3 regions of the Cupriavidus sp. F041 genome follow, and region 2 is predicted to be linked to each of the others. Evidence: predicted binding sites of a transcription regulator. Region 2 holds the regulator's gene; each other region holds the start of a gene.
The links. The regulator HrcA, encoded in region 2, represses chaperone genes, less so after heat shock. The targets are predictions, from matches to a motif close to TTAGCACTCNNNNNNNNNGAGTGCTAA.
Positions count from the first base shown of each region.

Region 1: the regulator HrcA is predicted to act here: its motif matches at 7,970-7,996, upstream of rpoH (RNA polymerase sigma factor RpoH).
Region 3: the regulator HrcA is predicted to act here: its motif matches at 5,525-5,551, upstream of groES (co-chaperone GroES).

Region 1 covers NZ_JBVASY010000002.1:70,052-80,522, forward strand. Annotated here, with positions in the region: gene ACZY0R_RS17315 (cytochrome oxidase small assembly protein) at 29-160, shown strand; gene ACZY0R_RS17320 (cytochrome c oxidase assembly protein) at 178-792, shown strand; gene ACZY0R_RS17325 (DUF2970 domain-containing protein) at 824-1,036, shown strand; gene ACZY0R_RS17330 (cytochrome c oxidase subunit 3) at 1,167-2,027, shown strand; gene ACZY0R_RS17335 (twin transmembrane helix small protein) at 2,195-2,404, opposite strand; gene ACZY0R_RS17340 (SURF1 family protein) at 2,489-3,232, shown strand; gene ACZY0R_RS17345 (SCO family protein) at 3,365-4,021, shown strand; gene ACZY0R_RS17350 (COX15/CtaA family protein) at 4,029-5,132, shown strand; gene ACZY0R_RS17355 (heme o synthase) at 5,129-6,064, shown strand; gene ACZY0R_RS17360 (SCO family protein) at 6,213-6,842, shown strand; gene rpoH (RNA polymerase sigma factor RpoH) at 6,956-7,852, opposite strand; gene ACZY0R_RS17370 (pirin family protein) at 8,244-9,119, shown strand; gene ybiB (DNA-binding protein YbiB) at 9,137-10,147, opposite strand; gene ACZY0R_RS17380 (ABC transporter ATP-binding protein) at 10,262-10,471, opposite strand, start outside.
Region 2 covers NZ_JBVASY010000002.1:987,688-998,158, reverse strand. Annotated here, with positions in the region: gene ACZY0R_RS21695 (phospholipase A) at 1-978, shown strand, start outside; gene ACZY0R_RS21690 (thioredoxin family protein) at 1,012-1,452, opposite strand; gene grpE (nucleotide exchange factor GrpE) at 1,542-2,096, opposite strand; gene ACZY0R_RS21680 (hypothetical protein) at 2,372-2,527, shown strand; gene ACZY0R_RS21675 (RNA-binding S4 domain-containing protein) at 2,572-2,967, opposite strand; gene hemH (ferrochelatase) at 3,001-4,116, opposite strand; gene hrcA (heat-inducible transcriptional repressor HrcA) at 4,229-5,266, opposite strand; gene ACZY0R_RS21660 (NAD kinase) at 5,381-6,298, shown strand; gene recN (DNA repair protein RecN) at 6,380-8,104, shown strand; gene ACZY0R_RS21650 (hypothetical protein) at 8,151-8,585, shown strand; gene ACZY0R_RS21645 (S8 family peptidase) at 8,779-10,452, shown strand.
Region 3 covers NZ_JBVASY010000002.1:585,072-595,542, forward strand. Annotated here, with positions in the region: gene ACZY0R_RS19765 (NAD(P)/FAD-dependent oxidoreductase) at 1-236, shown strand, start outside; gene ACZY0R_RS19770 (SDR family oxidoreductase) at 269-658, shown strand; gene ACZY0R_RS19775 (patatin-like phospholipase family protein) at 669-1,718, shown strand; gene ACZY0R_RS19780 (hypothetical protein) at 1,738-1,878, shown strand; gene ACZY0R_RS19785 (cupin domain-containing protein) at 1,939-2,289, shown strand; gene ACZY0R_RS19790 (YeeE/YedE thiosulfate transporter family protein) at 2,348-3,334, shown strand; gene ACZY0R_RS19795 (BufA1 family periplasmic bufferin-type metallophore) at 3,384-3,671, shown strand; gene ACZY0R_RS19800 (adenylate/guanylate cyclase domain-containing protein) at 3,971-5,098, shown strand; gene groES (co-chaperone GroES) at 5,644-5,934, shown strand; gene groL (chaperonin GroEL) at 5,975-7,618, shown strand; gene ACZY0R_RS19815 (pilus assembly protein TadG-related protein) at 8,051-9,298, shown strand; gene ACZY0R_RS19820 (TadE/TadG family type IV pilus assembly protein) at 9,308-9,799, shown strand; gene ACZY0R_RS19825 (TadE/TadG family type IV pilus assembly protein) at 9,792-10,241, shown strand; gene ACZY0R_RS19830 (metallophosphoesterase) at 10,334-10,471, opposite strand, start outside.

The sequences.
Region 1 (10,471 bases), 920 kb from region 2:
TCCTTCCGCGTCACGCAGGCAAGGTGTTATGCAGGATCCAAACAAAAGTCCATCGCAGGCAGACCGCAAGGCCTCGAATCGTCGTCTCGGCCTGATCCTTTTCTCCATCGTGATGGTTTTCTTTTTGGGTTTCTTCGCCAAGATGATTCTTCTTGGCTGAAGCTGCAGGGTATTGAGATGAGCGTGAACCAGCAGTCAAACGATGCCACCGACAAGAAGTTCAACCGCGGGATGCTGCTGCGTCTGCTGGTGGTGGTGGCGTTGATGTTCTCGTTTGGCTATGCGCTGGTGCCGCTGTACAAGAAGATCTGTGAACTCACCGGCCTGAACGTGGTGACCACGCGCGATCTGTACGGCGGCCAGGTCAAGAATACGCAGGTGGACAAGACCCGCACGATCACGGTCGAGTTCGATTCCAACGCGCGCGGTCCGTTTGCCTTCCGTCCGGTCAAGAGCAGCATGGAAGTGCACCCGGGCGAAATGACCACGATCGTCTACGAAGTGGCGAACGGGCGGACGCGCGATATCTCGGCGCAAGCCATCCCGAGCTACCTGCCCAAGCTGGCCACGCAGTATTTCAAGAAGATCGAGTGCTTCTGCTTCAAGGAACAGACGCTGAAGGCGAAGGAAGCACGCGAGATGCCGGTGGTGTTCGTGATCGATCCGGACCTGCCGAAAGACGTGAAGAACATTACGCTGTCCTACACCTTCTTCGAGATCGGGACGCCGGTGGCCCAGGTGCCACAGGGCCCGCTCGAGGCGCAGCCGGCCGGAGCGGGCAAGGGCATTTGAGTAGCAGGTGAAGTGGTTGTAAGGGGTAGCCGTGGATGAGATGAAGGACGCGGTCAAGCGCAAGCTGTCTTTTGCGCAGACCCTGCGCGCTGTGTTCTGGTCGTTTATCGGCCTGCGCAAGGGCAGCGAGCATGAACGCGACATGGCACAGCTCAACCCGGTCCATGTGATCATCGCCGGCCTGATCGGGGTAGCCATCCTGATCGCCGTGCTGATCACCGTCGTGCGTGTGGTGGTCGGGTAGACAGACTGTTGCGTGCGGGACCGGGCAGGGAGAAGTAAAAGCAGGCAAAAGCATGCCGCCGGCCAGCAGTCGGGGCCGGATGTGCGGATAACGATTACTGAATCAAAGACTCTGAGCTGGAGATAAAAGAATGAGTGCGAATCGCGCAAACGCTCCGTACTACTTCGTACCGGGCCCCTCGCGCCATCCGATCACGGCAAGCTTTGGCTTGTTGCTGACGGCTGGGGGTGCTGCTGGTTGGGTAAACGGGCAGAGCTGGGGGCCGTATGTCTGCATCCTGGGCCTGGTGTGGTTCCTGTTCGTGCTCAAGAGCTGGTTCGGCGACGCGATCAGCGAGTCCGAGACCGGCAAGTACGGCAAGAACATCGACCTGTCCTTCCGCTGGTCGATGGGCTGGTTCATCTTCTCCGAAGTGATGTTCTTCGCAGCATTCTTCGGCGCGCTGTTCTATGCCCGCAACATCGCCATGCCGTGGCTGGGCGACCTGAACAACAAGATCCTGTGGCCCGACTTTTCCGCCGTGTGGCCTAACTTCGGCCCGGCGGGGGTCGTCGAGTCCTTCCAGACCATGGGCCCGTGGCCGATCCCGACGATCAACACGGCGCTGCTGCTGATGTCCGGCGTGACGCTGACCTGGGCGCACCATGCGCTGCTGGCCAACAAGCGCAGCCAGTTGATCCAGGGCCTGGTACTCACCATCCTGCTGGGTGCGGTCTTCATGTGCTTCCAGGTGTACGAGTACCACCATGCGTACACGGAACTGAACCTCAAGCTGACCTCGGGCATCTACGGTTCCACTTTCTTCCTGCTGACCGGCTTCCACGGCTTCCATGTGACCATGGGCGCGATCATGCTGACGGTGGTGCTGGTGCGCGTGCTGAAGGGGCATTTCACCCCCGATCATCACTTCGCCTTCGAAGGCGCGGCCTGGTACTGGCACTTCGTCGACGTGGTGTGGCTGTTCCTCTACATCGTGGTGTACTGGCTGTAAGCACCCGACTGCAGTGCCCGCCGGCGATGCCGGCGGAATCGCCGGGAGCGATCTCCTCCCGGCGAAGAACAACAAAAAACAAGCGCCGCAGGAGTTTAGCCACTGCGGCGCTTGTTTTTTGTGGTTCGAACGCGTGTAGCGCTGTCGCGCCGGCCGGCGCGCCAGGCTCAAGGCCCCATGCGGATGCCCGTGCTTTGTATCCAGCCCATCCAGTGAGAGAACAGGATGAAGACGAACAGCGCCACGGAAAAACCGACCCGGAACATCAGAGAGCGCATCATGTTTGGCGTCTTGCCGCGGTCGCGCATCATGAAGAATAGCGCCGAGGCCAAGCTGCCGATGATGAGGATGAACGCGATGATGATGACAATGCGCATGGAGGGCCCGCAAGTACGGGGTCGGCTAGAGATAATGTGCCATTATCGCATCGCCGCCCTCGAGGAAGCACTCGGGAGCCGCCCGTGAAGCTTTGGCGCGCGCTGAGCCCGGTACCCACCATCGCCGCGCTGGTGGTGATTGCCGTCACTTGCGCGCTCGGCAACTGGCAGCTTGACCGCGCCCATGAGAAGCTGGCGCGGGCTGCGCGGCTGGAGGCGCTGGCTGCGCAGCCGCCCCTGCTCGTGGGCAGTGCCCCGGTCGAAGGGCAGGTAGCGGAGCGCCGGGTGCATGTGCGCGGCCGCTTCGATGCGGCGCATACCGTTTTGCTGGACAATCGCCCACATGGCAACGGCACCGACAGCCGTGCCGGATTCATGGTGCTGACGCCACTGCGCGTCGTGGCGAACGATCCCGGCGCGCCGGCAGTGCTGGTGCTGCGTGGCTGGCTGCCGCGCGATGCGCAGGACCGTACGCGCATCGCGCCATTCCCGACCGCCGAGGGCGACGTGGAACTCGATGGCACCGCGCTGGCCGCGGTACCCAGGGTATTCAGCCTGGGCCAGGGCGCCAGTGCGGAGGCCGGGCAGAAGATCCGACAAAATGTGTATCTCGCTGCATTCGCGAAAGAACTCGGCGTGCCGCTGCAGCCCTTCGTGCTTGAGCAGCGCAGCGATAACGGCGACGGGCTGGCGCGCGATTGGGCACCAGCGGATACTGGCGCCGACCGCCACTATGGCTACGCCTTCCAGTGGTTCGGCCTGGCGGCGCTGACGCTGGTGCTGCTGGTGGCGTTGAGCTGGCGGCGTGCCGCCCGCATGGCGGCTTGAGAGACAGTTACGGCGGCAGACGGCACATACCAGCACGCGACAGGATTGCCGGCGCAACCACCAGCGAACCACAGCGGGAACGGCACGGTCAGATGACCGCAGCCGTCCCTAACGACAGACAGACGAAACACTATGCAACAGCCAGATCCCGCTTCCGCCCAGGCCGCCCGCGCCGCGCCGCAAGATTCGCGCATCGACGCCCGCACCCGCCGCGGGCGCATCCAGATGCTGTTGCTGCTGCTGGTGTGCGCTTCGCCTGTGATTGCCTCTTACCTCACTTATTACGTGTTCAGGCCGGCGGGCGGCTCCACCAACTATGGCACGCTGGTCGAGCCGCAGCGCCCGATGCCGGCGATGCAGATCGGCAACGAGCGGGCCGAGACCGTGCCGCTGGATAGCTTCAAGGGCAAGTGGCTGCTGGTCACGGCCGATGGCGCTGCCTGCGACGAGGCTTGCGCCAAGAAGCTGTTCACCATCCGCCAGATCCGTGCGGGGCAGGGGCAGGACCGCGAGCGCATCGTGCCGGTATGGCTGATCAGCGACGATGGCCCGATCGATCAGCGCCTGTCGGCCGCCTACAACGAGCCCTATGCTGGTGTGCGCTTCCTGCGCGCCAATCGCGAAACCATGCAGAAATGGCTGCCGGCGGAGCAAGGCGGGCGGATCGAGGACACGCTGTTCCTGGTCGATCCGCTGGGCAACCTGATGATGCGCTTTCCCAAGGACCCGGACCCCAAGAAAATGAGCTCCGACCTGAAGAAGCTGCTCAAGTACTCTCGCATCGGGTGAGGCGCGCATGCTGCTCCAACTCGCCATCATCGGCGTCCTGATCGCGCTGTTCCCGCTCAGCTACGTGCTGGTCAAAGGGGATCGCAGCAAGTACCGCAAGCTGGTGTGGATCACCGCCTTTCTGACGCTGGACCTGATCATGTTCGGCAGTTTCACGCGGCTGACCGATTCCGGCCTTGGCTGCCCGGACTGGCCGGGCTGCTACGGCCACTCCAATCCGCATGCCGCGCAGGAGCATATCCGCGCCGCCGAGACCGCCCTGCCGAGCGGGCCCGTGACCATCACCAAGGCGTGGATCGAGATGATCCACCGCTACTTCGCCATGGCGGTCGGCGTGCTGATCATCACGCTGATGGTGCTGGCCTGGGTCAAGCGGCGCGAACTCAGGCGGTCGCCCTGGTTCGCCACCGGCGTGCTGTTGCTGGTGTGCGTGCAGGGCGCGTTTGGGGCCTTTACGGTGACGCTCAAGCTCCAGCCCATCATCGTTGTCACGCACCTGATGTTGGGCATGGGCCTGCTCGCGGCATTGATCTGGCTGGGTTCGCGCAGCGACCCGCCGCTGGCGATCGCGCCGCAAGCGGGCGCGCTGCGCTGGCCGGCACGCATTGCGCTGGCGCTGCTGGTCATCCAGATCTTCCTGGGCGGCTGGGTGAGCACCAATTACGCGGTGCTGGCCTGCACCGACTTCCCGCTGTGCAACGGCCAACTGGTGCCGGACATGGACTTCCGCCACGGCTTCACCCTGTGGCGCCAGCTCGGCATGACCGCCGACGGCGATTACATTCCGCACTCCGCCCTGGTGGCCATCCACTGGGTGCATCGTGGTTTTGCCTTCGTCGTGCTGGCTTTCCTGGCCTGGTTCGGCCTGCAGGCGCGCCGCTTTGGCGGCCTGGCGCGCAGCGCCGGCTGGCTGCTGGGCGTGCTCGCGCTGCAACTGGCCACCGGCCTTTCGAACATCGTGTTCGACTGGCCGCTGGGCGCCGCGGTGGCGCATAACGGCGGCGCGGCGCTCTTGCTGCTGCTATTGGTTCGTCTCAATTACAATATAGGGCTCGCGGCCCGGTCCGCGAACATCGCTACGGACGTGCCGGCTGCCGCGCGCGCCACATGAAAGACAAGAACTCCCCAGTGGTTACTGCTACCCACACACATCCCTTCGGACGGGTTCGCCACCTGGTCCGCCAATACGCCGCCCTTACCAAGCCCCGTGTGACGCAGCTTGCCGTCTTCTGCGCCATCATCGGCATGTTCCTGGCCACGCCGGGCATGGTGCCCTGGCCGGTGCTGATCGGGGGCGCCGCCGGTATCTGGCTGCTGGCGGGCGCCGCTTTCGCCATCAACTGCCTGGTGGAGCAAAAGGTCGACGCGCTGATGCGCCGCACCGCATGGCGCCCCTCCGCCACCGGCGAGATCACAACCATCCAGACCCTGGTGTTCTCGGCGGTGCTGGGCGGCGCGGGGATGTGGCTGCTGCACGTTTATACCAACGATCTGACCATGTGGCTGACGGTTGCCACCTTCGTTGGCTATGCCGTGGTGTACACGATCCTGCTCAAGCCGGCCACGCCGCAGAATATCGTGATCGGCGGCCTGTCCGGCGCCATGCCGCCGGCGCTTGGCTGGGCGGCTGTCGCTGGCGAACTGCCGGCCGAAGCCTGGTTCCTGGTGCTGATCATCTTCACGTGGACCCCGCCGCACTTCTGGGCCCTGGCCCTGTATCGCCGCGCCGACTACGCCAAGTCCGGCTTGCCGATGCTGCCGGTAACGCATGGCGAGCGCTTCACGCTGCTGCACATCCTGCTGTACACGCTGATCATGATCGCGGCCACGCTGCTGCCTTTCGTGTACGGGATGTGCGGTTACATTTACCTGGCGGCGGCGCTGATCCTGGGGGGCGGTTTCCTCGCGTACTCCTGGAAGATGTACCGCAACTATTCCGACGCACTGGCGCAGCGGACTTTCCGCTTCTCGATCCTTTACCTCTCGCTCCTGTTCGCCGCGCTGCTGGTCGATCACTACTTCAAGTTCCTGCCGCAAGGCTGAGCGGCCGGACGGCGGCTTGCGACATCTTGTCGCGGCCTGAGCGCGCGGCGGCCCCAATCGGCGATACTGCATCACATCTGTTAATGTGACCTTGCCGCGTCCGGCCGATTGCCGGACGGTCATGGCTCGCCAAACCACCCGAACCCGCATGCTGAACCGCTTCCCTCCTGGCTTCCTGCCCACCTTCGCCACCTTCCGCCGGTTGTGCCTGCTGGCGTTGTGCTCGCTGCTGCTTGCTGCATGCGGCCAGCAGCGCGCGTCTTTCAAGAACGTAGATATCACCGGCGGCAGTGAATTCGGCAAGGATTTCGTCCTCACCGATCACAACGGCAAGGTGCGCTCGATCGCGGACTTCAAGGGCAAGGCGGTGGTGATGTTCTTCGGCTATACGCATTGTCCCGATGTGTGCCCGACCACCATGGCTGAGTTGAAGGCGGTCATGGAGCAATTGGGGCCGGATGCCGACAAGGTGCAGGTGCTCTTTGTCACGGTCGACCCCGAACGCGATACGCAGGCGCTGCTGGCGCAATACGTGCCGGCCTTCGATCCGCGCTTCCTGGGCATGCGCCCGGCCAACGACGCCGCGCTGCAGAAGGTCGCCAAGGACTTCAAGGTGTTCTACGCCAAGGTGCCAGGTACATCGCCGTCCAACTACACCATGGACCACTCGGCGGGCAGCTATGTGTTCGACCCTAGCGGGAAGCTGCGGCTGTTCATTCGCCACGGCCAGGGACCGGAGCCAATTGCGCACGACATCAAGCAACTGCTTGCTTCCTGAGGGGCGCGGCCGGTGTAACCGGCAGACAAAATGAAACAGGGCCGGTCGCGAGACCGGCCCTGTTGCTTTCGGGAAAGAGCGGGGGTGAAATGCCCGCCGCCGCCCGGCGCGCCTCAGGCAAATGCCTGCAGCGCTCCCTTCATCTTCTTCATCGCCGCGGTTTCGATCTGGCGGATACGTTCAGCGGAGACGCCGAATTCGTCAGCCAGTTCGTGCAGCGTGGAGCCGCCGGACCCGTCGTCGTTGACCTGCAGCCAGCGCGCTTCGATGATGCGGCGGCTGCGTTCGTCGAGCTTGGACAGCGCTTCCTCCAGGCCTTGCACCTGCATGCGGTCGTGGCGCTGGGCCTCGATCACGCGGGTGGGTTCGTTGTGGTTGTCAGCCAGGTAGGCGATGGGAGCGAATTCCTCTTCGCCGTCGTCGATCTGGCCTTCGAGTGCCAGGTCGCCACCAGACAGGCGGGTTTCCATCTCCATCACTTCTTCCGGCTTGACGTTCAGCTCGCGCGCAACCGCGTCGATCTGTTCCGGGGTGAAGGTATGGGCACCCTGCTTGTGGCTGCGCAGGTTGAAGAACAGCTTGCGCTGGGCCTTGGTGGTAGCCACCTTGACCATGCGCCAGTTCTTCAGCACGTATTCGTGGATCTCGGCCTTGATCCAGTGCATCGCATACGACACCAGGCGCACGCCCTGGTCCGGGTCGAAGCGCTTCACGGCCTTCATCAGGCCGATATTGCCTTCCTGGATCAGGTCCGCATGGGGCAGGCCGTAGCCAAGGTACTGGCGGGCGATGGACACTACCAGGCGCAGGTGCGACAGCACCATGCGGCGCGCCGCATCAACGGAGTCATGCTCGCGCAGCTCGCGCGCGAGCCGCTGCTCTTCCTCGGGGGTGAGCAGGGGAATACGGTGGACAGCCTGGATATAGCTGTCCAGATTTCCCAGCGTTCCGGGAAGCGTCAGCGCAAACGTGCCGGTACCTTGGGGCACCGTGGGCAGACGGTTGGTCATTTGGGTTTGGTCAGCAGATAGGACCGCGTTCACTCTGATTGCTCCTTTTGCATCCGGCGGGTGGGTTGCCCGCGTACGCCAACCCATGGGGGGCTACGCACTGCATTGCAACACATATTAGCACTCAAGCCGGGGGACTGCTAAGTTGGAGTAGTTATAGGGTTGATAGTTCCTGGTAATCGAAATCTGTTTTTGCATAGCGTTTTCTGCGCGGGGCTTTGCGTGATGTGGCGCGGCCACTATCTCAGGCGAGCCCTCGAACGATCCGACATGGATTAGAGGGAACACGCGCCCTTCGGTTCTATCGCCAAATGAGATGCAGTGTTTCTACAGCGGCTACACTCTTTTCATTTGCGCTAACCGCCAGCATCGACCGAAACGGGGAGAATTCATGTCTGCTATCGAACACTTGCTCAAGCCACATACGCGTGACCTTGGCGACTTTGCCGTCAGCCGGCTGCTACCCGCGGCGGCAACGCAGACCGTCGGGCCGTTTATCTTCTTCGACCATATGGGACCAGTGGCGATGCCTCCGGGGGAAGGTGCCGACGTGCGTCCGCATCCACATATCGGGCTGGCGACCGTCACTTACCTGTTCGAAGGCGAGATCCTTCACCACGACAGCCTTGGCAGCAAGCAGGTGATCAGGCCGGGCGACGTGAACTGGATGACGGCGGGAAAGGGCATCGCGCACTCGGAACGCTCGCCGCAGGCCGCCCGCGATGCCGGGCCGCGCCTGCATGGCATACAGACCTGGGTGGCGTTGCCAAAGGAGTTCGAAAACGTCGAACCGTCCTTCCATCATCACCCCGCCGCAACGCTGCCCAAGCTGGAGCGCCCCGGGGTGCGGATGACGGTGATCGCCGGAGATGCCTTTGGCGCGGAGGCTCCCGTGAAGGTGTTCAGCCGCACGCTCTATGTGGCCATCGAGCTGGATGCGGGTGCCAGCCTGGAGATTCCGCCGGAGCATGCCGAACGTGGCATCTATCCGGTGGACGGCAGCGTTGCGCTGGATGGCGAAATACTGCCGGAACGCCATTTGGCGGTGTTGGTGCCGGGCGTGCCGGTGACGCTGACGGCGCAGGCCCCTTCGCGCGTGATGCTGCTGGGCGGCGATCCGACCGACGGGCACCGATTTATCTTCTGGAATTTCGTCGCCAGCAGCAAGGAAGCGATCGAGGCGGCCTCCCAGCGCTGGGAGGATGACCAGTTCCCGCGCGTGCCTGGCGAGGACGATCGCATCCCGTTGCCGCAGCGCAAGCGCTGAAAGCGCCAGGGCCTGCCTCAGACCGGGCTGGCCCAGGTCACGCGCGTTCCCTGTTGCAGGCAGTCGCGGATCGCCTCGATCTGCGTAGCGATTGGAGCCGGGACGGATGCCTTGCCGTCCAGCACGAGGCGGATCCAGGCCGCAGTCTGGCCCACGTCGCTACCAGGTGGCAATTCCGGCACTTCGGTGATGGAGCCCGCGGTGGGATCGACCAGTGTGCGCTGATGTCCGTCGTGCAGCCAGTCGATGCGGCTGCTGCGCCGCGCATCGGCCACCACCTCGCCTTCGGTGCCGCGCGCCAGCAGCACATTGGCGGGTTCGCGCGAGAAGTAGTCGGTCAGCGTTTCGCGGTACTCGGGATGGGTGTAGCTGTACAGGCGCAGCGCCTCCGCCGGGGAGTGGGTGCCCACCGGCTGGAGCATCTTGACCACCGTGTGCGCGGAGTTGCGCAAGCCGATCTGCATGCGCCTGTCGAGCATGGCGGCCAGCGCCGGCGACAGCACGTCGATCGGCAGCACCGCCAGCGGGCCCGGCTGGCTGTCCTTGCTGCGAAGCTGGGCTTCGGCCTGCGCCACGGAACTGCACGGCGCGATGCCCAGCGCCTCGAACAGCGATAGGCTGGTCACGCGCCCGTTGAACTGGCGGCTGCCGTGCACCAGCACGGGAATGCCTTCGCGCGCCAGCAGCAGGGCCAGCAGCGGTACCAGGTTGGGCTGCTTGCGCGCGCCGTTATAGCTTGGGATGGTCACAACGATGCGGTCCGGCGGCGCGGCAAGCGGCAGGCAGTGCGCGTGCGCGGCATCGAGCATGCCGGCCAGCTCGTGCGGGGCTTCGCCCTTGATGCGATAGGCCATCAGCACCGCGCCCAGTTCGATATCGGCCACGCGGCCGGCCAGCATGGCATCGAACAAGGCCTGCGCGTCCTCGCGCGGCAGCGCGCGGGCGCCGTTGACGCCCCGGCCGATTTCCTTGATGTACTTCGCGGCAGCGAAAGTCGGGGCGGCGGGCGTGGCAGGCGTGGTGGTCATGGCGGGCTGGGGCAGTGTGGTTTGAGGTTCATGATAGCGGAGCGGACGAGCCGTGCCCATCGCATTGGCCAATGCCGGCCTGCCATGCCGCCGCGCCCGCTTGCCGGCGTCTGCTCAGGCGGCTTCCTTCAGCGCCGGATTGCGCTGCTTGCGATACAGAAAGTCCAGCACCGCGGTCCGGCACGCGTGATAGTTCTTGTCGTCGGCCAGCGCCATGCGCTCGCGCGGCCGTGGCAGGTCCACCTTCAGCACTTCGCCAATCGTGGCAGCCGGGCCGTTGGTCATCATGACGATGCGGTCGGCCAGCAGCACAGCTTCGTCCAC
Region 2 (10,471 bases):
TACCGCACCATCGAATATGGCGCGGAACTGCCACCCAACTTGCGCGGCCTGGTGCGGCTGGATCCGGTTGACATCGATGCCGCCCCGGTTCTCGTCACGCTCAATCGCGCGCCGCGCGCGGATGATCCGCCTGCGGCCCAGGTCGCGAGTACACCGCCAGCGGGAACCGCACCGGAGCCAAGCGCCGGTGGCGCTAGCCCCGTGGTCCCGGTAGTTCCGGTGGCTTCTGCCAGCCAGGCAGCGCCGGTCCAGCCGGACCTCCGCGACCAGGGACGGCTCACCTTCAATGACCCGATGTATTTCATCCTGGGTGCGCACGACGGCGCCAATGCGAAGTTCCAGTTCAGCTTCAAGTTCCGCATCTACCAGGGCGAGAACCCGGCTTCGCGCGGCCTGCTTGAAAACCTGTACTTCGGCTACACGCAGTTTTCGCTGTGGGATCTGTCCGGCGATTCGCGCCCCTTCCGCGACACTAACTATCGGCCAAGCCTGTTCTATTACCTCTCGGACACTGGCGTGCACAACCGCGCCATCAGCCGGCTCTCGCTGGCAACGGGCGTGGAGCACGAGTCGAATGGCCGTGATGGCGGCCAGTCGCGCAGCATCAATACCGTGTTCGTAAAACCCACTTTCTACCTGGGCGACCTGACCAACTGGCACTGGAGCATCTCGCCCAAGCTGTATTACTACGTCGAGAAGAACGACAACCCGGACATCGCCAGCTACCGTGGCTTCATGGATCTGAAGCTGGCCTACGGCAAGCCCGACTCATGGGAATTTGCCGCCACCCTGCGCAAGGGCACGCAGAAGTACTACGGCAGCGTCGACGCGGCGGTGACTTACCCGCTGGCACGCCTGATCCCGGGCACGGCGGGGTATCTGATGGCCGGCTACTTTGTCGGCTATGGTGAGAGCTTGCTGGACTACAACCGCAAGCTGCCGTGGCAATTCCGGCTAGGGTACGCACTGTCGCGCTGAGCTGGCCGCCGTCCGCAACGGCCCAGGTCGCGTTCAGCCCGCCAGCGGCTTGCCGCTGGCCTTCAGGCGGGCGTTGGCTACGGCCGCTGCAAACTGGCCTTGCCCGTGCCAGCCGGTGGCCCGCCCCAGCTTCTTGCCTTTGTGGAAGAACATGAACACGGGAATGCCATGCAGGCCGAAGCGCTTGCCTAACTCGGGATGCGCATAGACGTTGGCGTGCAGCCAGTGCAGTTCGAGGGCACGCACCGGCTCGGGATTGGCCAGCATGGCTTTCTTCGCCATCTCGCAGTTAAAACAGTCCACGCCCCAGAAAAATACACAAACGAGCGCGTCGCCGGCAACGGCAATGGCGGCATCAATGTCGTCACTCGCTACTTCGCGCATGCCAAACGCATCGAACGCGCGGTGATCCAGGTGCGCCGCCGCGTCGGCAGCGGCGCCAAGTGCGGCGGCATTGTCTGGCTTGATGGACATAGGCTTCTCCTGCAATGAAAAACGCCCGGGCCAGCGGCACCGGGCGTTGCTTGTGCCGGCCAAATGGGCGGACAGCCGAGGCGTTGCGCTTACTTGGGCGCCGCCACCGTTACCAGTGCCGGACGCAGTACGCGGTCTGCGATCATGTAGCCACGCTGCAGTACCGTGACCACGGTATTGGGTTCCTGCGGCGCGGGCACCATGGAAATGGCCTGGTGGCGGTGCGGGTCGAATTTCTCGCCGACCGGATTCAGTTCGACGATCTTGCCCTTCTCGAAGGCGCTAAGGAGCTGGCGCGCTGTCAGCTCGACCCCTTCGCGCAGCTTGGCGATATCGCCTGAGCCATCGGCCAGCGCGGCCTGCAGGCTGTCCATCACGGGCAGCAGGTAATCGGCGAAGCTTTCGATGGCGAATTTATGCGCCTTGGTGACATCATCCTGGGCGCGGCGGCGGATGTTCTCGCCCTCGGCAGTTGCCCGCAGGAACATGTCATAGTGCTCCTTGGCCTTGGCTTCAAGCGCGGCCAGCTGGGCCGCCACGTCGCCAGCGGCGTTCTCGGCCTGGCCGGCCGGGGCGGTGTTCAGCTCCTCGCTGGCGGGCGTGAGCGGCGGCGTGGTGGGTGGCGTCTGCTTCTGTTCTTCCATGTCGATCCGTATCAATACAAGGACGCGGCCTGCCTGGTCGCAGGCCGCCGGGTGGTCAATCGGCAAATGTAGCCTGCAGTTGGTGGCAAGCGTCTGTTTTTCAAGGGCGCACCGGGATGGTGCAGTGAAACACAAGGTTACAAAGAGAGGTGCGTGAAAATAGGGGCCATATTGCTTTGCAGCAGCGCACACCCTAAGATGAAAAGGTATAAAAATGACAAAAATAACGGGGTCGAAGATGCATCACACGTCGGGCCACTCTCGAAAGGTTAGCCATGCATAAGCTGCCTGTTCTGACGGTCTTCCTACTCGCCGCATTATCGGTGATGACAGCCTTTATCTGCCTTTCCGGCGCGTTCACGCCGCGAGACACCGAGTACGGCAGCGGCAAGGCGGTTTTCAAGCACTACATCATCCCCTACGTTCGCTGACCCAGCCAGGTGAGTCCGGGCGACCGCCCGCGCGGCTGCCCTCCTCACCCCCTGACTCCATCGATCTGTCGCCGGTCGCGCTTGGTCGGTCGGCCCTGCAAGCGCGACGCCGGTTCATCGTTGAGCCGCCTGTTCTCCGCGTCTTGGCGCCGGCGCGCCTCGCTGGCCTCGGTTTCCGCATAGAGGGTCTGGGCGACGGTTGCCGGACCGCGGGCTCCCGCAACGCCCTTTACCACCACTTCCCAGCGTTGCTGGTGCGCCTCCAGTACGACCGTGTCGCCCGGCTTGACCTCGCGCGAATTCTTGCAGGCCTGACCATTGACCTGGACCTTGCCTCGCTCCACCGCCTCGGCCGCCAGCGAGCGCGTCTTGAAGAATCGCGCGCACCACAGCCATTTATCGATGCGCAGGCGGGCATCGGCCTCAAAAGATACGTTCATGCATTCACCTCCATGCCGTTGCTCCCGCGCCGCTCATGCCGCCGCACCGCGGGTCTGGGCTTGTGTGCGCCGGGCTTCCAGTTCATGCGGATGGGGCATCCGCAGCGGCCAGCCTTGCAGGTGCTGCAATCCGATCTCCGCGAGCCCGGCGATCCAGCTTTCCGCATCATTGAGGCAAGGAATGTAGTGGAATACCTTGCCGCCAGCCACCTGGAACGCGGACCGCCCTTCCATGGCGATCTCTTCGAGCGTTTCGAGGCAGTCCGCCGGGAAGCCGGGACAAAACACGTCGACCCGGCCGGTACCGACCTTGCCTAGCTCTTGCAGGGTAGGCGCGGTATAGGGCTGCAGCCACTCCGCCTTGCCGAAGCGCGACTGGAACGTGACCTGGTACTGCCCGGGCTGCAAACCCAGCGCCTCGCCCAGCAGGCGCCCGGTCTTCAGGCATTCGCAGTGGTAGGGATCGCCCAGTTCCAGCGTCCTGCGCGGCACCCCGTGAAACGACAGGATCAGCTTGTCGCCACGCGCGAAATCCGGTGTGCCGTGTTGCGCCCAGTATGCCCCGACCTGCTGGTGCAAGGCCGCAATGTACGCCGGATGGTCGTGAAAATGCTTGACCAGCCGCAACTCCGGCTGGTTTCGCCACGCCTTGAGCACACGAAACGCCTCGTCGAAGGCGGTCGCGGTGGTGGTGCCTGAGTATTGCGGGTACAGGGGCAGCAGCAGGATGCGCTCGGTCCCCTGGCGCCGCAGCGCCTCCAGCACCGACCCGATCGAGGGGTTGCCATAACGCATGGCGCACGCCACGGTAACTTCGTGGCCATGCTGGTTGAGCAGTAATTGCAAGGCATGGGCCTGGCGCTCGGTGTGCACCAGCAGCGGCGACCCCGTCATATGAGCTTCGCGCAGCCAGATCGATTCGTACTTCATCGCCGACGCGCGCGAGCGCAGCGGCAGGATGAGGCCGTACAGGATCGGCAGCCACGCGGCGCGGGGAATCTCCACGACGCGCGGATCCGACAGGAACTGCTTGAGGTAGCTGCCGACCGCTTTAGGCGTCGGCGCATCGGGTGTGCCGAGGTTGATCAGCAGGATCGCCGTGCGCGGCGCCTGGCCATGCTGATAGGCCGGCTCGGGAGTAAACGTCATGTAATTTCCGGTGTGGCGGAGCGGCGCGGGCACAGGGCGCGCGGCCGCCAGGTCTCGCCGAGCTTACAGGATGAACGGAACAGGCAGTCTGTGAGACCGGACCAGGACGACACTAGTTCTGGCTGAGCGCGCTGGACAACAGGCGCGCAGTGATGTCGACGATCGGGATCACCCGCTCGTAGGCCATGCGGGTCGGCCCGATCACCCCGAGCGTGCCGACGATCTGGCCGTCGACTTCGTAGGGCGCGGTAATGACCGCCATGTCTTCCAGCGGCACCAGCTTGCTCTCGCCGCCGATGAAGATCTGCACGCCCTGGGCGTGGCTGGAGACATCGAGCAGCTTGAGCAGGCCGGTCTTGTGCTCGAACACGTCGAACAGCTTGCGCAGTTTTTCCATGCTGGAGGAAAGATCCTCCACTTCGAGCAACTTGCGCTCGCCCGAGATAAAGACGTGATCGTCCTCTTCCTCGGCCATGGCGTTGCTGCCCGCCTCCACCGCGGCCTGCATCAGCTGCGACATATCCATGCGCAGCGCCTGCAGTTCGCCGCGCAGGTGGTCGCGCACGTTGTCGAAGCTCATGCCGGCAAAGTGCGAGTTGATGAAATTGGCCGCCTCGACCAGTTGCGACGGGGTATATGGCAGTTCGGTCTGGATGATGCGGTTCTGCACATCGCCCTCCGGCGTGACGATGATCAGCAGGATGCGCTTGTCCGAGAGCCGCATGAATTCCACTTGGCGGAACGCCTGGGCGCGGCGCGGGGTCATCACCACGCCGGCGAACTGAGACAGGTTGGACAAGGTATGAGCCGCCGAGGTGATCATCCGCTGCGGCCCAAGCTGCTGGCCGCGCAACTGGCCCTGGATCTTGCCGGTCAGTTCAGCCAGGTTAAGCGCGCCATCCAGCGGCTGGGCGGTCAGCATGGTGTCGACGAACAAGCGATAACCCCGCGGCGTCGGAATGCGCCCGGCCGAGGTATGCGGGCTGGCAATAAACCCCATCTCCTCCAGATCCGACATCACATTGCGGATGGTGGCAGGGGACAGATCGAGCCCGGAGTACTTCGACAAGGTCCGTGAGCCCACGGGTTGTCCCTCGGCGATATAGCGCTCGATCAGGGTTTTGAGAAGCGTTTTTGCACGTTCATCCATGATGTTCCCGATTTTACGCAAGTTTACCCCGTTCGGGCGGCTCATCCGTGTTCCGGCCCGGCCGCAGGTGCCCATCTGCTGACAATGGTCGCGGCGGTATGGTCTAATCCCGGCATGTCTTCGCTCCCCACGCCCGGCGCCGCGCGCGCGCCCTTTCGCACCGTCGCCCTGATCGGCAGGTACGCCACTGCCGGCATCGAGGGCCCGCTGGAGGATCTGGCCGCCTGCATCCTCCGGAACGGCCAGGATGTCGTGTTCGAGCGCGAAACCGCGATGGCTACCGGGCTGACCGACTATCCGGCGCTGGCGCCGGACGAGATCGGCAAGCATGCCGATGTGGCGGTTGTGCTCGGCGGCGACGGTACCTTGCTGGGCCTGGCGCGCCAGCTGGCCGGCTACCCGGTGCCGCTGATCGGCGTGAACCACGGGCGCCTCGGCTTCATGACCGACATCCCGTTGGAAGACGTGCATTCGGTGCTGCCCGACATGCTTGCAGGCCGCTACGAGTCGGAGACCCGCATGCTGCTGGAGTCGCAGGTGGTACGCGACGACGGCGTGATCTTTTCCGCGCTGGCCTTCAATGACGTCGTGGTCAACCGTTCCGGCATCTCCGGCATGGTCGAACTGGCGGTCTCCGTGGACGGGCACTTCATGTACAACCAGCGCTCGGACGGCCTGATCGTCTCGACGCCGACCGGCTCGACCGCCTATGCGCTGTCGGCGGGCGGCCCGATCCTGCACCCCACCCTGTCGGGGCTGGTGCTGGTGCCGATTGCCCCGCATGCATTGTCCAACCGCCCGATCGTCCTGCCGCATGACGCCGAAGTCTCGATCGAGGTGGCCACGGCGCGCGACGCGAGCGTCAACTTCGACATGCAGTCGCTGACCTCGTTGCTGCCGGGCGACCGCATTGTGGTTCGCCGGTCGGCCAAGACCGTCAACCTGCTGCATCCGATCGGCTACAACTATTACGCCACGCTGCGCAAGAAGCTGCACTGGCACGAGTACCCGAGCGAAGACAACCGGCTCTGAGCCGCGCCGATCCTGACCGATCCGGCCCAGATCCGCCGCCCCCAAACCGAATCCGCCCCTGACCCCGACCCATCGCCCACGATGCTGCGCAGCCTGTCCATCCGCGATTTCGTCATCGTCGATACGCTCGACCTCGACTTCTCCCCGGGCTTCACCGTCTTCACCGGCGAGACCGGCGCCGGCAAGTCGATCCTGATCGATGCGCTGGCCCTGGTGCTGGGTGAGCGCGCCGACGCCGGCGTGGTCCGCGAAGGCGCCGCCCGGACCAGCATCAGCGCCACCTTCGCCACCCCCGCCGGGCTCGATGAATGGCTGGCCGAACACGACCTCACCGGCGACGATGGCACCGTGCTGCTGCGCCGGACCGTCGACGCCAGCGGGCGCAGCAAGGCCTTTATCAATGGCGCCGCCGCCACGCTGGGCCAGTTGCGCGACATCGGCGACCGCCTGGTCGACATCCACGGCCAGCATGCCCACCAGTTGCTGCTGCGCCCGGACGCCCAGCGCCTGCTGCTGGATGCCCATGCCGGCCTTACCGCCCAGGCGGGCGCCGTAGCCGAGGCCTGGCGCTCGTGGCGTGCCTGCGTGCGCCAGCGCGAAACCATCGAGCACCGCTCGCGCGAGATGCAGCTTGAGCGCGAACGGCTCGAATGGCAGGTCGGCGAACTCGAGAAGCTGGCGCCGCAACCTGGCGAGTGGGAAGACATCCAGGCCGAATACAACCGGCTGTCGCACGCCGCGGGGCTGATCGAGGGCAGCCGCGCCGCGCTGGAAGCGCTGTCCGAGGCCGATGGCTCGGTACTGTCGGCACTCAACAGCGTGGTGCAGCGCCTGCGGCAGCTGGCGGGCGTCGATCCCGGCCTGGGCGACGTGCTGGCGGCGCTGGACCCGGCCCTGGTGCAGGTCGAGGAAGCCGCTCACTCGCTCAACCGCTATGTCGACCGGCTCGATCTCGACCCCGAACGCCTGCAACTGGTGGAAGCGCGCATGCAGGCTCTGCACACCACCGCGCGCAAGTACCGGCTGCCGCCTGAGCAACTGCCCGACGAACTGATGGCCCGCCGCCAGCAGCTCGACGACCTCCAGTCCGCCCAGGACCTGAACAAGGCGATGGCGCGCGAGGCCGCGGCCCGAGCCGCTTACCTGACCATCGCCCAGCACCTCGGCGCCGCCCGCAAGGTGGCGGCCGAAAGTCTGTCGGCCGCCGTCACGGACGCCATGCAAGGCCTGTCCATGGCGGGCGGCAGCTTCGCGGTGGCGCTGCACCCGCTCGACGAAGGGCAAAGCCACGGCCTGGAACAAGTCGAGTTCCTGGTGGCCGGCCATGCCGGCGTCAGCGCGCGTCCCCTCGCCAAGGTGGCCTCGGGCGGCGAACTCGCCCGTATCAGCCTGGCGATCTCCGTCATCACCAGTGAGGCCGCGCCTACCCCGACCCTGATCTTCGACGAGGTCGACACAGGCATCGGCGGTGCGGTGGCCGAAGTGGTAGGCCGCCGGCTGCAGGAGCTTGGCCGAGCCCGCCAGGTGCTGTGCGTGACCCACCTGCCGCAAGTCGCCGCCCAGGCCGGCGCCCACCTGCTGGTCAGCAAGGAGACCAGCCAGCCCGAAGGCAAGGGCTCGGTCACCCGCTCGCGCATCCGCGCACTCGACCCGGCCGGCCGCGTGGTCGAGACCGCCCGCATGCTGGGCGGCACCACCGTGACCGCCACCACCGTGCAGCACGCCGAGGAAATGCTCGCGCAAGGCGTGCGCGGCGCCACCGGCACGGCCCGGGAAGTGCGCCGTTCGCGCCGGAGCGCAAGCTGATCGCCCGCGTCCCGCACCGGCCCAGTAACCATCCAGGAGTTATCCCATGTCAACCGGCAAACTGCCGCACTCCCGCTCAATGGCTCGCCCGCTGCGGATCACCGCCGCCTGCGGCCTGCTGGCACTGCTCGCACTCACCGCTTGCCAGGCGCAGCAGCGCCCCTACGCGCCGGCCAGCAGTATCAGCGCCGACCGTGCCGTGGGCGACATCATGGTGCGCTTCAGCGCGCCGCCGGTGACCGGCTCCGAAGAGGCCGGCCGCCTGCTGGAGTCGATTTCCGGGCCGATCCGTTTCGTCGTCAAGCGGCCGATGTCGGGCGGCGTCTGGCTGGTCACTGCCATTTCGCAATCCGGTGATGCTACGATGGATCAGGCCGTGGCCACGCTGCGAGCCGCTCCCCGCATCGAGCTGGCCGAACCGGACCGGGTGCTCAAGCCGAATCGCACCATGCCCATGGGACGCGACATGCCGCCGGGCTGAAGCCGGCGCGCCCGCACTGCGGGCATGGCGGGGCGGGCAGGCTCTGTAGCCGGTTTCCCTGACTTGAACGTTGAAGGTTGAATGCTGTAACCGTGGTTCCCGGCGCGATCGCGCTCTTGCAGATTCCGGGGCGCTCCGCAGGGAAAGCCCCACCGCGGTCAGTCCGACGCGGGCTTAACGGGAGAAGGCAGACATGCAGCAACCGCTTCAGTACCGGTCATGCGGCACAAGACGCATAGCGCGCCACGGCGCCCTGCTGCTGGCGCTGGGCGCCGCCCTCTGGCTGGGGGCACCGGCCTCCGCCAGCGCGGCTCCCGACCCCGCCGCACGCCCGGCGCCGCGCTACAGCGGCAACTTCATCGTACGCTGGCGCGACGGCAGCAGCAGCGCTGCCGCCAGCGGCCAGCCCGACCGCATGCTGAGCGTTCGCCAGAATACTGGCGTGGCGCTCGCGGTCAAGCGCCAGATGGGCGGCAGCCTGCAATTGCTGAGCGTCTCCGGCAGCGATGCCGCCGACCCCGAGGCCACCGCCGCCCGGCTGCGCCAGGATCCCCGCATCGCGGAGGTGGTGCCGGACCGCTGGCTGCACCTGCATGACACGGCACCCAACGATCCCGAATTCGCGCTCAACCAGCCGTACCTCGGTACGCCCGCGCAAGTGGTGGGCGGCGTCAACCTGCCGCCGGCATGGGACCGCACGCGCGGCAGCAGCAGCCTCGTGATCGCGGTGCTCGATACCGGCTACCTGCCGCACCCGGACCTGGCCGCGCGCATCGTGCCTGGCTATGACTTCATTACCGACACCAGCATCGCCAATGACGGCGACGGGCGCGACACCGATGCTACCGATGCTGGCGACGGCGTACCGAGCGGATTCACCTGTCCCGGCACATCGGCGCCAACCACCACTGCCACCAACAATAGCTGGCACGGCACCCGCGTGGCGGGGACGCTGGGAGCGCTGACCAACAACGGGGTGAATATCGCCGGCGTGGACTGGAACGCGCGCATCCAGCCGGTGCGCGTATCCGGCCGCTGCGGCGCGTTGCTGTCCGACACCGTGGATGGCATGCGGTGGGCCGGCGGCCTCGCCGTGCCCAATGCTCCGGCCAACCCCACCCCCGCGCGCGTGATCAACGTGAGCCTGGGCGGCGGCACCTGCTCCAGCATCGAGCAGCAGGCCGTGAACGACCTCGCCGCCAACGGCGTGATCGTGGTTGCCGCCACAGGCAACAGCGCCAGTGCGGTCGAGGCGCCAGCCGACTGCAGTGGCGTGGTGGCCGTCACGGCCCACGCCAACGACGGCGAGAACGCCGGCTATGCCAATGTGGGACCGCAAGTCTCGCTGAGCGCGCCTGGCGGTGGCTGCGGCAATTCCAAAGTCGTGCAAGGCAGCAACGGCAATACGTGTTCGGTGGCGAATTCCTTCATCCGCACCCTCTCCAATGACGGCACCACGTCGCTTGGCAATTACACGGTCACCAGTTCCCAGGGCACGAGCTTTGCCACGCCGCTGGTGTCGGGCGTGGCAGCGCTGATGCTCGCGGCCAATCCGGCGCTGACACCCGCCCAGGTGCTTGCCACCCTGAAGAGTTCTGCGCGCCCCCACCCTGCAGGCACGTTTTGCACGACCACCACGGGTACCGGCAAATGTGGTGCAGGCCTGCTCGATGCAAACGCCGCCGTCATCGCCGCCACGCAGCTGGCCCAGCCGCCTCCGCCCAGCACGCCCGGCACATCCTCCGACGGTGGCGGCGGTGGCGGTGGCGGCGGTGCGCTGTCGTGGCCGCTCGCGCTGGGCCTGTGCGCACTTGGCTTGCTGCTGAGCTGGTCCGGACGGCGTCGGCGTTCGGCGAAACCGCGCTAAGCGAATGACGCTGTGCCGA
Region 3 (10,471 bases), 400 kb from region 2:
GCCGCAAGGTGCGGATCCTGGTCGAGTGGACGTGGGCGATGTTTTTCCACACCGACATCACGCACCTGCGCTTTACCCGTACCGGTGACGCGGACGAAGCGTCAACGGGTCCGGCCAGCGTCGCACGGGAAGCCCCGCAAGCTGATTCCGGCCCGCGCCACGCTGCCGCCGCCACCACGTCCCAGCACCGCCCCACGCTTGACACCGGCGTGCGGCACGCTGCTATCGAGCTTTGACGAACGCCGACGAACGCCGACAGGAGAAAACCATGCAGAAAGGAAAATCAACCATCGTCACCGGTTCAAGCAGCGGCATCGGGCTGGGTATTGCCCGGGCGTTTGCCGCCCAGGGCGCCGCTCACGGCCTGGTCGCCTCGCCGTTCAAGACGCCATATGTTGCCGCCAGGCATGGGCTGATCGGCCTATCGGAAACGGTCGCGCTAGAGGTTGCGGAGCACGGTATCACCAGCAACACGCTCTGCCCGGGCTATGTCAAGACGCCACTGGTTGAGCAGCAGATAACCGACCAGGCTCGGGCGCGCAAGGCCTTTGTCCGCATCGAAGAGCTCGCCGCGCTCGCGGTCGTTCTTGCCTCGGAAAACGCGGCATCGATGACGGCCGCCGCGCTCGCGATGGACGGTGGCTGGACACAACACTAAGGGGCGGGACATGTCTGCGAAACCAAAGAGATCGCCGGGCGGGGCGCAAAAATCCGTTGCGCTGGCCTTGCAGGGCGGAGGCGCCCACGGCGCCTTTGCGTGGGGCGTGCTCGATCGCCTGCTGGAGGACGGCCGCCTGGCGGTGGAAGGTGTCAGCGCCACCAGCGCGGGCGCGATGAATGCGGCGGTACTTGCCTATGGCCTGCTGGAAGGAGGGCCGGAGCGCGCGCGGCTGGCGCTGCACGACTTCTGGCGCGATATCGCCAGCGTGGCTGAAATGAGCAACCCGTTTCGCCTGCTGCCGTGGGAGAAGCTGATGCATGAAGGGTTCGGGCTCGATCATTCGCCCATGTACCTGATGACGGACATGATGTTGCGCGTTCTGTCCCCATACCAGTTCAATCCGTTGAATCTCAACCCGCTGCGCGACGTGCTCGGCAGACATGTCGATTTCGGGGCATTGAACAAGCACTGCCCGATCCAACTCTACCTTTGCGCTACCAACGTCGAGACTGGCACGGTCCGGGTCTTCTCCCGGGAGGACATATGCATCAAGGCGGTACTGGCCTCGGCCTGCCTGCCATTCCTGTTCCAGGCGGTCGAGATCGACGGGGAGCATTTCTGGGACGGCGGGTATGTCGGTAACCCGGCCATTTTCCCGCTGATCTACAACTGCGGCACGCGGGACGTGGTGATCGTGCATATCAACCCGATCGAGCGAAAGGGCGTACCGACCACGGCGGCCGAGATCTTGAACCGCATCAACGAGGTGAGCTTCAACTCATCGCTGATCCGCGAGCTTCGCGCCATCGCCTTTGTCACCACGCTGATCCAGGACGGCAAGATCGACCGCGCCGATATGAAGGAGATGCTGATTCATTCCATCCGCTCCGACGAGACGATGGGAGAGCTCGGTGTGTCCAGCAAGCTGAATGCGGACTGGGGCTTCCTTTGCTTCCTGCGCGACAAGGGCCGGGCAGAGGCGGACGCCTGGCTCGGCAGGCACTACGAATCGATCGGCCAGCGTTCAAGCATCGATATTCACAAGGAGTTTCTCTAGGCAGGAGCGCCATGCACGCATGACGGCCCTGCCTGGCCATTCCCAACCCAAGGAGATCATCATGAAGGTCCAGCACCAGTATCAACGCGCTGCGTGGCAGCGTGCCGCCGCCGGGGGCATGCTCGTTGTCGCACTGTCGCTCACGGCGTTTGCCGTGTAGGCGGGCGAGTGCCCCGGTGGCCAGAGAGTCGCCGACGGCCAGGGCCAAAAGCCCGGCCCCATGGCTCCCAAGGATGTAAGCGATGCCGTCCGCGCTTCGACCGACCTGTCGAAGGAGCCGGTGGCCTTGCCGGGGCGGCTGCTTCGCCTGCGCCAGTTGGACGTCAAGCCGGGCGGGATCGTGCCATGGCATAGCCATAACAACCGGCCTGCGATCATCTACATCGTCTCCGGGGAGATTGTCGAGTACGCCAGCAACTGCGCGGTACCGATCGTTCACAAGGCGGGCGAAGCAACCACCGAGAGGAACGGCACGTCGCATTGGTGGAAGAACGAAAGCAGTGCGCCGGTCGTGCTGCTGTCTTCGGACCTGTTTCCGGTAGAAACCAAGTCGGATGCGCACATGATGTAGTTAGTGCACTGATGCCCTCCGACATTCACCTGCTCTGGTGCGCTGGAGTGATCCGATCATGAACGCCATGCTGCTCAGCCTTGCTTATGGCATTGCCTTCCTCTGTGCCGGCGTGATGGGATTCGCCATCCAGCGCGGGGGCACCTGCACGGTGGCGGCGATGAACGAAATCATCGATACGCGCGGTTTCAGCCGGCTGCTCGCCATGATCGAGGCATCGGTCTGGGTCTGTGGCGGACTGCTGGTCGCGCAAGTGCTCGATCTGCTGCCCATCATGCCGGGCGGGTACCGCGCCGATAGCGTGACAGTGGCCGGAGGTGCCTTGCTGGGGTTGGGCGCGCTGATCAACGGCGCCTGCGTTTTCGGTGCGATCGCGCGCCTGGGCTCCGGGCAATGGGCCTACCTTGCGACGCCGCTCGGCTTCTATGCCGGCTGCCTGGGCTTCGCCGCTTGGTGGCCGTCACCCGCGTACCGGGCGCTGGAGACTGGCTCACCGGTATTGCGTGCGTCTTCAGGGGTTGCTGCGCTATTCGTCCTGTTTGTTGCCTGGCGGGTGATTCGCCCGTTCCTGCCTGGGCGCTCGGCCGGGGCTGTGGCGGGGCTGGCCACCCGCATCTGGCAACCGCATACCGCGACCACGGTGATCGGCATCACTTTCCTGCTCATGATGTTGCTGGCAGGTGCGTGGTCATACACGGACGTGCTTGCCGAGTTGGCCCGGGGGATGGCCAGTGGCATCGTTCCGCGCGGCGTGTTGGGGCTGGCATTGCTCGGCGGGGCTATGTTGGGCGGCATGACGTCGGGCGGCCTCCGCGCTACCTCGGTGTCGCTCGGGCAGATGGCCCGGTGCTTCCTGGGCGGTGCCATGATGGGGTGGGGCAGCCTGCTGATTCCCGGCGGCAATGACGGTCTCCTGCTGGTGGGGATGCCGCTGCTCTGGCCTTATGCGTGGCTGGCGTTCGCGGCAATGTGCCTTGCCATCGGCGGCGGCCTGCTAATCCGGCGCCTGCTGGGCGAACCGGCTACCCGAGGCGATGGCGGGTGACGCCAATCCAGCCGGCAGCCGTATGTGCAACACAGCTAAGGGAGGCCGTATGGGCCACAAGGCGGGAAACGCAACGGTCGTCTGCACCGTGATCGGTGCGGTGCTGATTGCGATCCAGCAGAACACGCACCTGCTGCCGGGGTCGAGGGGGGCTTTTGCCCTCGACAGGGAGCGCTGCTTTGGCGTGGTGCGTGCGGGAAGGAACGATTGCGGCACCGCGACGCATGCCTGCACCGGCCAGGCGCGCCGGGATGCGGCGGGCGCCGAATGGCTCATGTTGCCGGCTGGCACGTGCGTGAAGATTTCCGGCGGCGAGTTGAAGCCGGTTGCATTGTGAGGCGCGCCCAGGCGCAGCGCTCAGTGGCGGCCCGGCGCCCACTTGCAGCACGCGTGAGGAGCGCGATGGCTACGTATGGGCAACGGATGGCGGCGTGGCTTGGTACGGGCCGCAAAGGCATGCAGTTTCCGCCGCGAGTGCGGCTGGAACTGGAGCGCGAGCAATGTCACAGCGAGCTGCTTGTGACATCCGTTCAGCTCCTGATCGCGGCGCTGCTTGCCTTTCTTTACGTTGGTACGCCAGCGGGATTCTCGCCGGATGCGCCAATCCGGGCAGTGCCCCTGGGCTTGACGTCGTTCGTGGTGCTGGCGCTGGTCCGACTCTATCTTGCCGTGACGGGGCAACTCGCCCGCTGGATGGTGGGGCTTACCGTCGTTGCGGAAATGGCGGTGCTGATCTTCGTCATCTGGGCCTACCATCTCCAGTATGAGCAGCCTCCCCAGATCTTTTTGAAGAGCACGGAGTTTGCGTACATCTTCATCCTGATTGCCCTGCGTGCCTTGCGTTTCGAACCTGCCTGGGTGGCGCTGTCCGGGTTGACGGCGGCACTGGGCTGGCTGGTACTGCTGCACTACGCGCTGGCGCATGCAACCGGGAACCCCGTTACCTGGGACTATGTGACGTCCCTGCGTTCAAGCCAGATCCACTACGGCGGCGAGTTTGACAGGCTGCTCTCGATCACGATGGTCACGGCGGTACTGGCCCTTGCGCTGGCACGCGCCCGCAGCTTTGTCGTGAAATCGCTGAGAGGGCAGCAAGCCGTTGCGGACCTGTCGCTGTTCTTCGATGACTCCGTCGCGCATCGCATCACGGATTCGGAGTCGGCCGTGATGGCCGGTCACGGCGAACTGCGCGAGGCAGCCATCCTGTTTCTGGATATGCGAGGCTTTACCCGAGCATCTTCCATGCTGACCCCGGCCGAGCTGATCAGGCTGCTCGGCGAGTACCAGGGCTTGCTGGTGCCGATCGTCAAGGCGTACCACGGCAGCATAGACAAATTCATGGGCGACGGGATCCTGGCGAGCTTCGGCGCCGTCAGCCAGGACGAGCATTACGCCGCCAACGCGCTGCGCGCGATCGACGCCATCATGGCGGCGGTGGGCGAGTGGCGCGCACGCCGGCAAGCCCGGGGGCAGATCGCGCCGGATGTCGGGGCAGGTACGGCCAGCGGCCAGGTTCTGTTTGGCATCATCGGCCACGGCACGCGGCTCGAATATACGGTGATTGGCGATGCGGTGAATCTTGCCGCCAAGCTGGAGAAGCAAAACAAAGCCGAGGGCACGCGGGGATTGACCACGCGCAGCATGTACGAACGGGCTCTGGAGCAGGGCTACAAGGGGCAAAAACCGGTACGGTGTGGTCGCGCGATCGGCGGCGTGGTGGCGCCGGTCGATCTGGTTGTGCTGTCCGAGGGGGCCAACTCGTAGAGCGAACTGGGTTTCGCCACAAAAAGCTGGGCTGCGTTCAGCAACCAGCCGAGCCGTGTTGCCAGATCTTCTTGCGATCGCGGTGTCTGGCGATCTCGCGCAGTGAAATCCGAGTGCCCGGATGCCGGCGTCGAGTGCCCTGCATTATGGAGCCTGAATCACTCTTGTCTTCCGCCCGTTCTAGCGTGGGGGTCTAGTTCTATACGTGGGCGAACATCAGTTGCAGATCAACAGGCAGGACCGTGCTTCCTTTCGTATAAGTCCATGTATTTCATAGGAAATCCTGAGAATTTGGCCGCGCCCGTGGCTTGCGGGAGTTCGAAGCCAAGCGGACAAAGTTCAAGGTTGAGTGAATCTCGATAGCCGGAGGAAGGGTAAACACGTATCAAGTCGCTGACTTGAAAACGTAAACCCCCGTCCCTATAATTAGCACTCGTCGGGCATGAGTGCTAACAGGCCTCGTCCGGCGCACCAATTCTGCTGGCCGTTAGTGCTGGCGGCCAATTTTGTGAACCTGAAATCACTTTTTGTACCAAGGAGTCCGTATGAATCTGCGTCCTTTGCACGACCGCGTGATCGTCAAGCGTCTGGACAATGAAACCAAGACCGCTTCCGGCATCGTGATTCCCGACAATGCTGCCGAAAAGCCTGATCAAGGTGAAGTGCTGGCCGTGGGCCCCGGCAAGAAGGATGACAAGGGCGCCTCGATCGCTCTCGACGTCAAGGTGGGTGACCGCGTGCTGTTCGGCAAGTATGCCGGCCAGGCCGTGAAGGTGGATGGCCAGGAACTGCTGGTCATGCGCGAAGAAGACATCATGGCTGTGGTGAACAAGTAATCCACGCGCCCCATTCGTACAGATTTAGGAGATTCAGAACATGGCAGCTAAAGACGTAGTATTCGGCGACGCCGCCCGTGCCAAGATGGTCGAAGGCGTGAACATTCTCGCCAACGCAGTCAAGGTTACCCTGGGCCCGAAGGGTCGTAACGTTGTGCTGGAGCGCAGCTTCGGCGGCCCGACCGTGACCAAGGACGGCGTGTCCGTGGCCAAGGAAATCGAGCTGAAGGACAAGCTGCAGAACATGGGCGCGCAAATGGTCAAGGAAGTGGCTTCCAAGACCAGCGACAACGCCGGTGACGGTACCACTACCGCAACCGTGCTGGCCCAGTCGATCGTGCGCGAAGGCATGAAGTACGTTGCCGCCGGCATGAACCCGATGGACCTGAAGCGCGGCATCGACAAGGCTGTGGTGAACGCGGTTGAAGAGCTGAAGAAGCTGACCAAGACCACCACCACCAGCAAGGAAATCGCCCAGGTTGGCTCGATCTCCGCCAACAGCGACGAAGTGATCGGCAAGCTGATCGCTGAAGCGATGGACAAGGTCGGCAAGGAAGGCGTAATCACGGTTGAAGACGGCAAGTCGCTGGCCGACGAGTTGGAAGTCGTGGAAGGCATGCAGTTCGACCGCGGCTACCTGTCGCCGTACTTCATCAACAACCCGGAAAAGCAAGTTGTCGCCCTGGACAACCCGTTCGTGCTGCTGTTCGACAAGAAGATCTCGAACATCCGCGACCTGCTGCCGGTGCTGGAGCAAGTGGCCAAGTCGGGCCGCCCGCTGCTGATCATCGCTGAAGACGTCGAAGGCGAAGCCCTGGCGACCCTGGTGGTGAACAACATCCGTGGCATCCTGAAGACCGCTGCTGTCAAGGCTCCGGGCTTCGGCGACCGCCGCAAGGCCATGCTGGAAGACATCGCCATCCTGACCGGCGGCGCAGTGATCGCCGAGGAAATCGGCCTGACGCTGGAAAAGGCAACCCTGCAAGAACTGGGTCAAGCCAAGCGCATCGAAATCGGCAAGGAAAACACCATCATCATCGACGGCGCCGGCGACGCAGGCTCGATCGAAGCACGCGTGAAGCAAATCCGTGCCCAGATCGAAGAAGCGACCTCGGACTACGACCGTGAAAAGCTGCAAGAACGCGTGGCCAAGCTGGCCGGCGGTGTTGCAGTGATCAAGGTCGGCGCAGCCACCGAAGTCGAAATGAAGGAAAAGAAGGCGCGCGTGGAAGATGCACTGCACGCAACCCGTGCAGCCGTGGAAGAAGGCATTGTCCCCGGCGGCGGTGTGGCCCTGCTGCGCGCTCGCGCTGCCATCGCCAACCTGACCGGCGACAACGCTGACCAGAACGCCGGCATCAAGATCGTGCTGCGCGCCATGGAAGAGCCGCTGCGCCAGATCGTGCTGAACGCTGGTGAAGAAGCTTCGGTCGTCGTGGCCAAGGTTATCGACGGCAAGGGCAACTACGGCTACAACGCCGCCACCGGCGAGTACGGTGACCTGGTGGAAATGGGCGTGCTGGACCCGACCAAGGTGACCCGCACCGCGCTGCAGAACGCTGCTTCGGTTGCTTCGCTGATGCTGACCACGGATTGCGCCGTGGCAGAACTGCCGAAGGACGAGTCGGCTCCGGCAATGCCGGGCGGCATGGGTGGCATGGGCGGCATGGACGGCATGATGTAAATCTGCCGGCCTGCCAACCTGGCAGCCTGCTTTACCCGCATTACCCGTAGTAACAAAAACCCCCGCTGGCGCGAGCCGGCGGGGGTTTTTGCTTGTGGCGGCGCCTCGTGCCCGAATATCCAGATATGCCTGGCGCATGCCCTGGACTGATTTCCACATCGCGGTAGCCAGCTGCGATCCCTCGATGTTTCAGTGACGAATCATCCCTCCGGGGGATTTCTGTTTGGCGCCGGCAAGACTAAAAATGCAAGTAAGAAACCAGCCGGCAGCGCGCGAGAGCGTGGTGCCCGCGTGGGGCTCCTTGCCGGCAAGGGTAGCAAGCCAGGCGATTGTAGTCCACAGGGAAGCTGGTCCGGATTGTGGCCGTTCCGCCTGATTCTCTGATGCGTGAGAGTCGACTGTCATGTGATTTCAACCAGTGGTCGATGTCCTATGTCCAAATCCAGAACACAGAAAGCACGCGGCGTCATTCTCCCCATGGTCGGCCTGACCCTTGCAGTTCTGCTTGGCATGGCTGGACTGGTTATCGACCTTGGCGGGCTGTTCGTGGCGAAAACCGAGTTGCAGTCGGCTCTAGACAGTTGTGCACTCGCAGCGGCAGAGGAGTTGGACGGCGCGTCCGATGCGCTGGCGCGAGCCGCCAGTGCGGGGATCACTGCGGGAAACGCCAACCGCGTGAGATACCAGAAAGCATCCGCATCCATCGCCTCGTCGGAAATCGCCTTTAGTGACACGCTGACTGGCGCCTTCAGCGCCGGATTCTCGCCAGCAGCCAATGCCCGCTATGCCAAATGCAGCCACACGACAAGCGGCATCGTGGCCTATCTTATCCAACTGATTGGTGGCGCTTCCAGCAATGCGGTAGCCGCAGTGGCCGTGGCGACGCGTTCCCATGCGCAAAGCTCGTGCCCGATCCCCGTTGGTTTGCGGCCCAAGGCTGGAGGCACAGCGCCGGATTACGGCTTCCAGGTTGGCGAATGGGTGACTGTGCTGTACGACGGCACCAAGACCGCAAGCCCGGGAGAGATGGGATGGTACAACCTCGACGGCTCGACGAACGCCAACGAGACCAAGTCGGAGATGAGTGTGGGTTACTGCGGCTCCAGTCTCAACGATAAGGTCGGCACCCCAGGAGCAAAAGTATCCGTTGACGATCAATGGAATGCGCGCTTTGGCATCTACAAGAACAATGGAGATATCAGCACCATGCCCCCGGACTTTACCGGCTACGCTTATACCTCGGCAAACTGGACAAATGCCGTTCCGCAGAACGCATTCAGTGGCACGAAAGCGGCAGGCTCGGATCCCACTGCCGCCAATTTCAAAGCGAAGCGGCTGGCATATGCCAACTATGCGGATAATGGCACCCAGGTCAATGCGGGAGACAATATCACTGGACTGAATATGAAAGGGGGCTACAAGACGCTGGCCACGAATGGGTCGGGCGGTGAGCTCCAGACGTATGGGATGAGCCGCCGCCTCGTATTGGTGCCCGTGATCTCCGCCGCTTCCACAATCCAGGATTTTTCCTGCATGCTGATGCTGCAGCCAATCAGCGGGCCGACCGCTTCGGTCCAGTTTGAATATCTGGGTAACGCGGGCAACCTGAACAGTCCCTGCACAAGCAATGGACTGGCGGGGGGGAGCGCGGGACCCTTGATTCCTGTTCTTGTCCAGTAGGAGCGGATAATGAAGACCCGACAAAAAGGCGTGGCGCTGGTCGAACTCGCCATCACGCTCTCGTTGCTGCTGGCGATCACGTTTGCGATCACCGAGTTCGGCCGCGCAATCTACACTTACAACACCCTGGCCAAGAGCACGCGCGATGCGGCGCGCTACCTGAGTACGCAAGCCGCGGGTAACGCGTCGGCACGGACCACGGCGACGAACCTCGCCGTATACGGCAAGCCTACGATCAGCGGATCGCCAACGCCCCTGGTGTCTGGCCTGACACCCAGCATGGTTTCCATCTGCGACGCTTCCATGTCGGCGTGTACCTCCAATAAATTCCAGGGCAGCAATCCGGCGATCAACACGGTGACAGTCGCGATCACTGGCTATACATTCTCGCCCATACTGGATCTGCTGGGCTTTACCCGCTTCTATACCGGTGGCAATTCATCCATTGCCTCGATCTCCTTCGGGAACATCTCCGTGACTATGAGGCAGTCCTATGAATAGGCGACAAAGCGGCACGACAGCGGTGGAATTCGCCATTTGCGCGGCACTCTTCTTCACCGTGATGTTGGGGATACTGGAATTCGGACGCGTGCTCTACAACTGGAACGCCGTTGCCGAGGCAACACGCTGGGGCGCCAGGCAGGCAGTGGTCTGCAATGCTGGCTCGTCGTCGGTGCTGAGCAAGATGCAGGCGATCATGCCGGGCCTTACTGCCTCGAACGTGTCGGTGGACTGGTACGGACCTGGCGGGACCGTCAGTACAACCTGTGACAGCAGCAACTGTACCGGTGTGGCAGTCAGCGTTACCGGCCTGACGATTTCGCCGGTATCTCCGGTAGCCTGGATTGGCTTCTCAAGCCTGGCGGTGCCTGGCTTCTCGACCTATCTCCCGCGGGAAATCATGGGGCAGGACGCGGGAAGCAGCAGCGTTTGCGGTGCCTAGCCCGTTGCCCTGGGGGCTTTGATGGGCGGCACGGCGTCCTCGCTCGGGGACTGCTTGCGGCACGCTGGTCAGATTGCGATAGGTCGGGGACCTCAGATTTCGACGGTGAAGCACCAGTCGAATGCAGGATTCTCGGGGGCGCAGGTCTTGCGCCGCACGTAGCCGCGAGGGTTACAAACCACGCGCGCGTTGTCCAGGCAGTAATCGAAGCCGGTATGGGTATGGCCGTG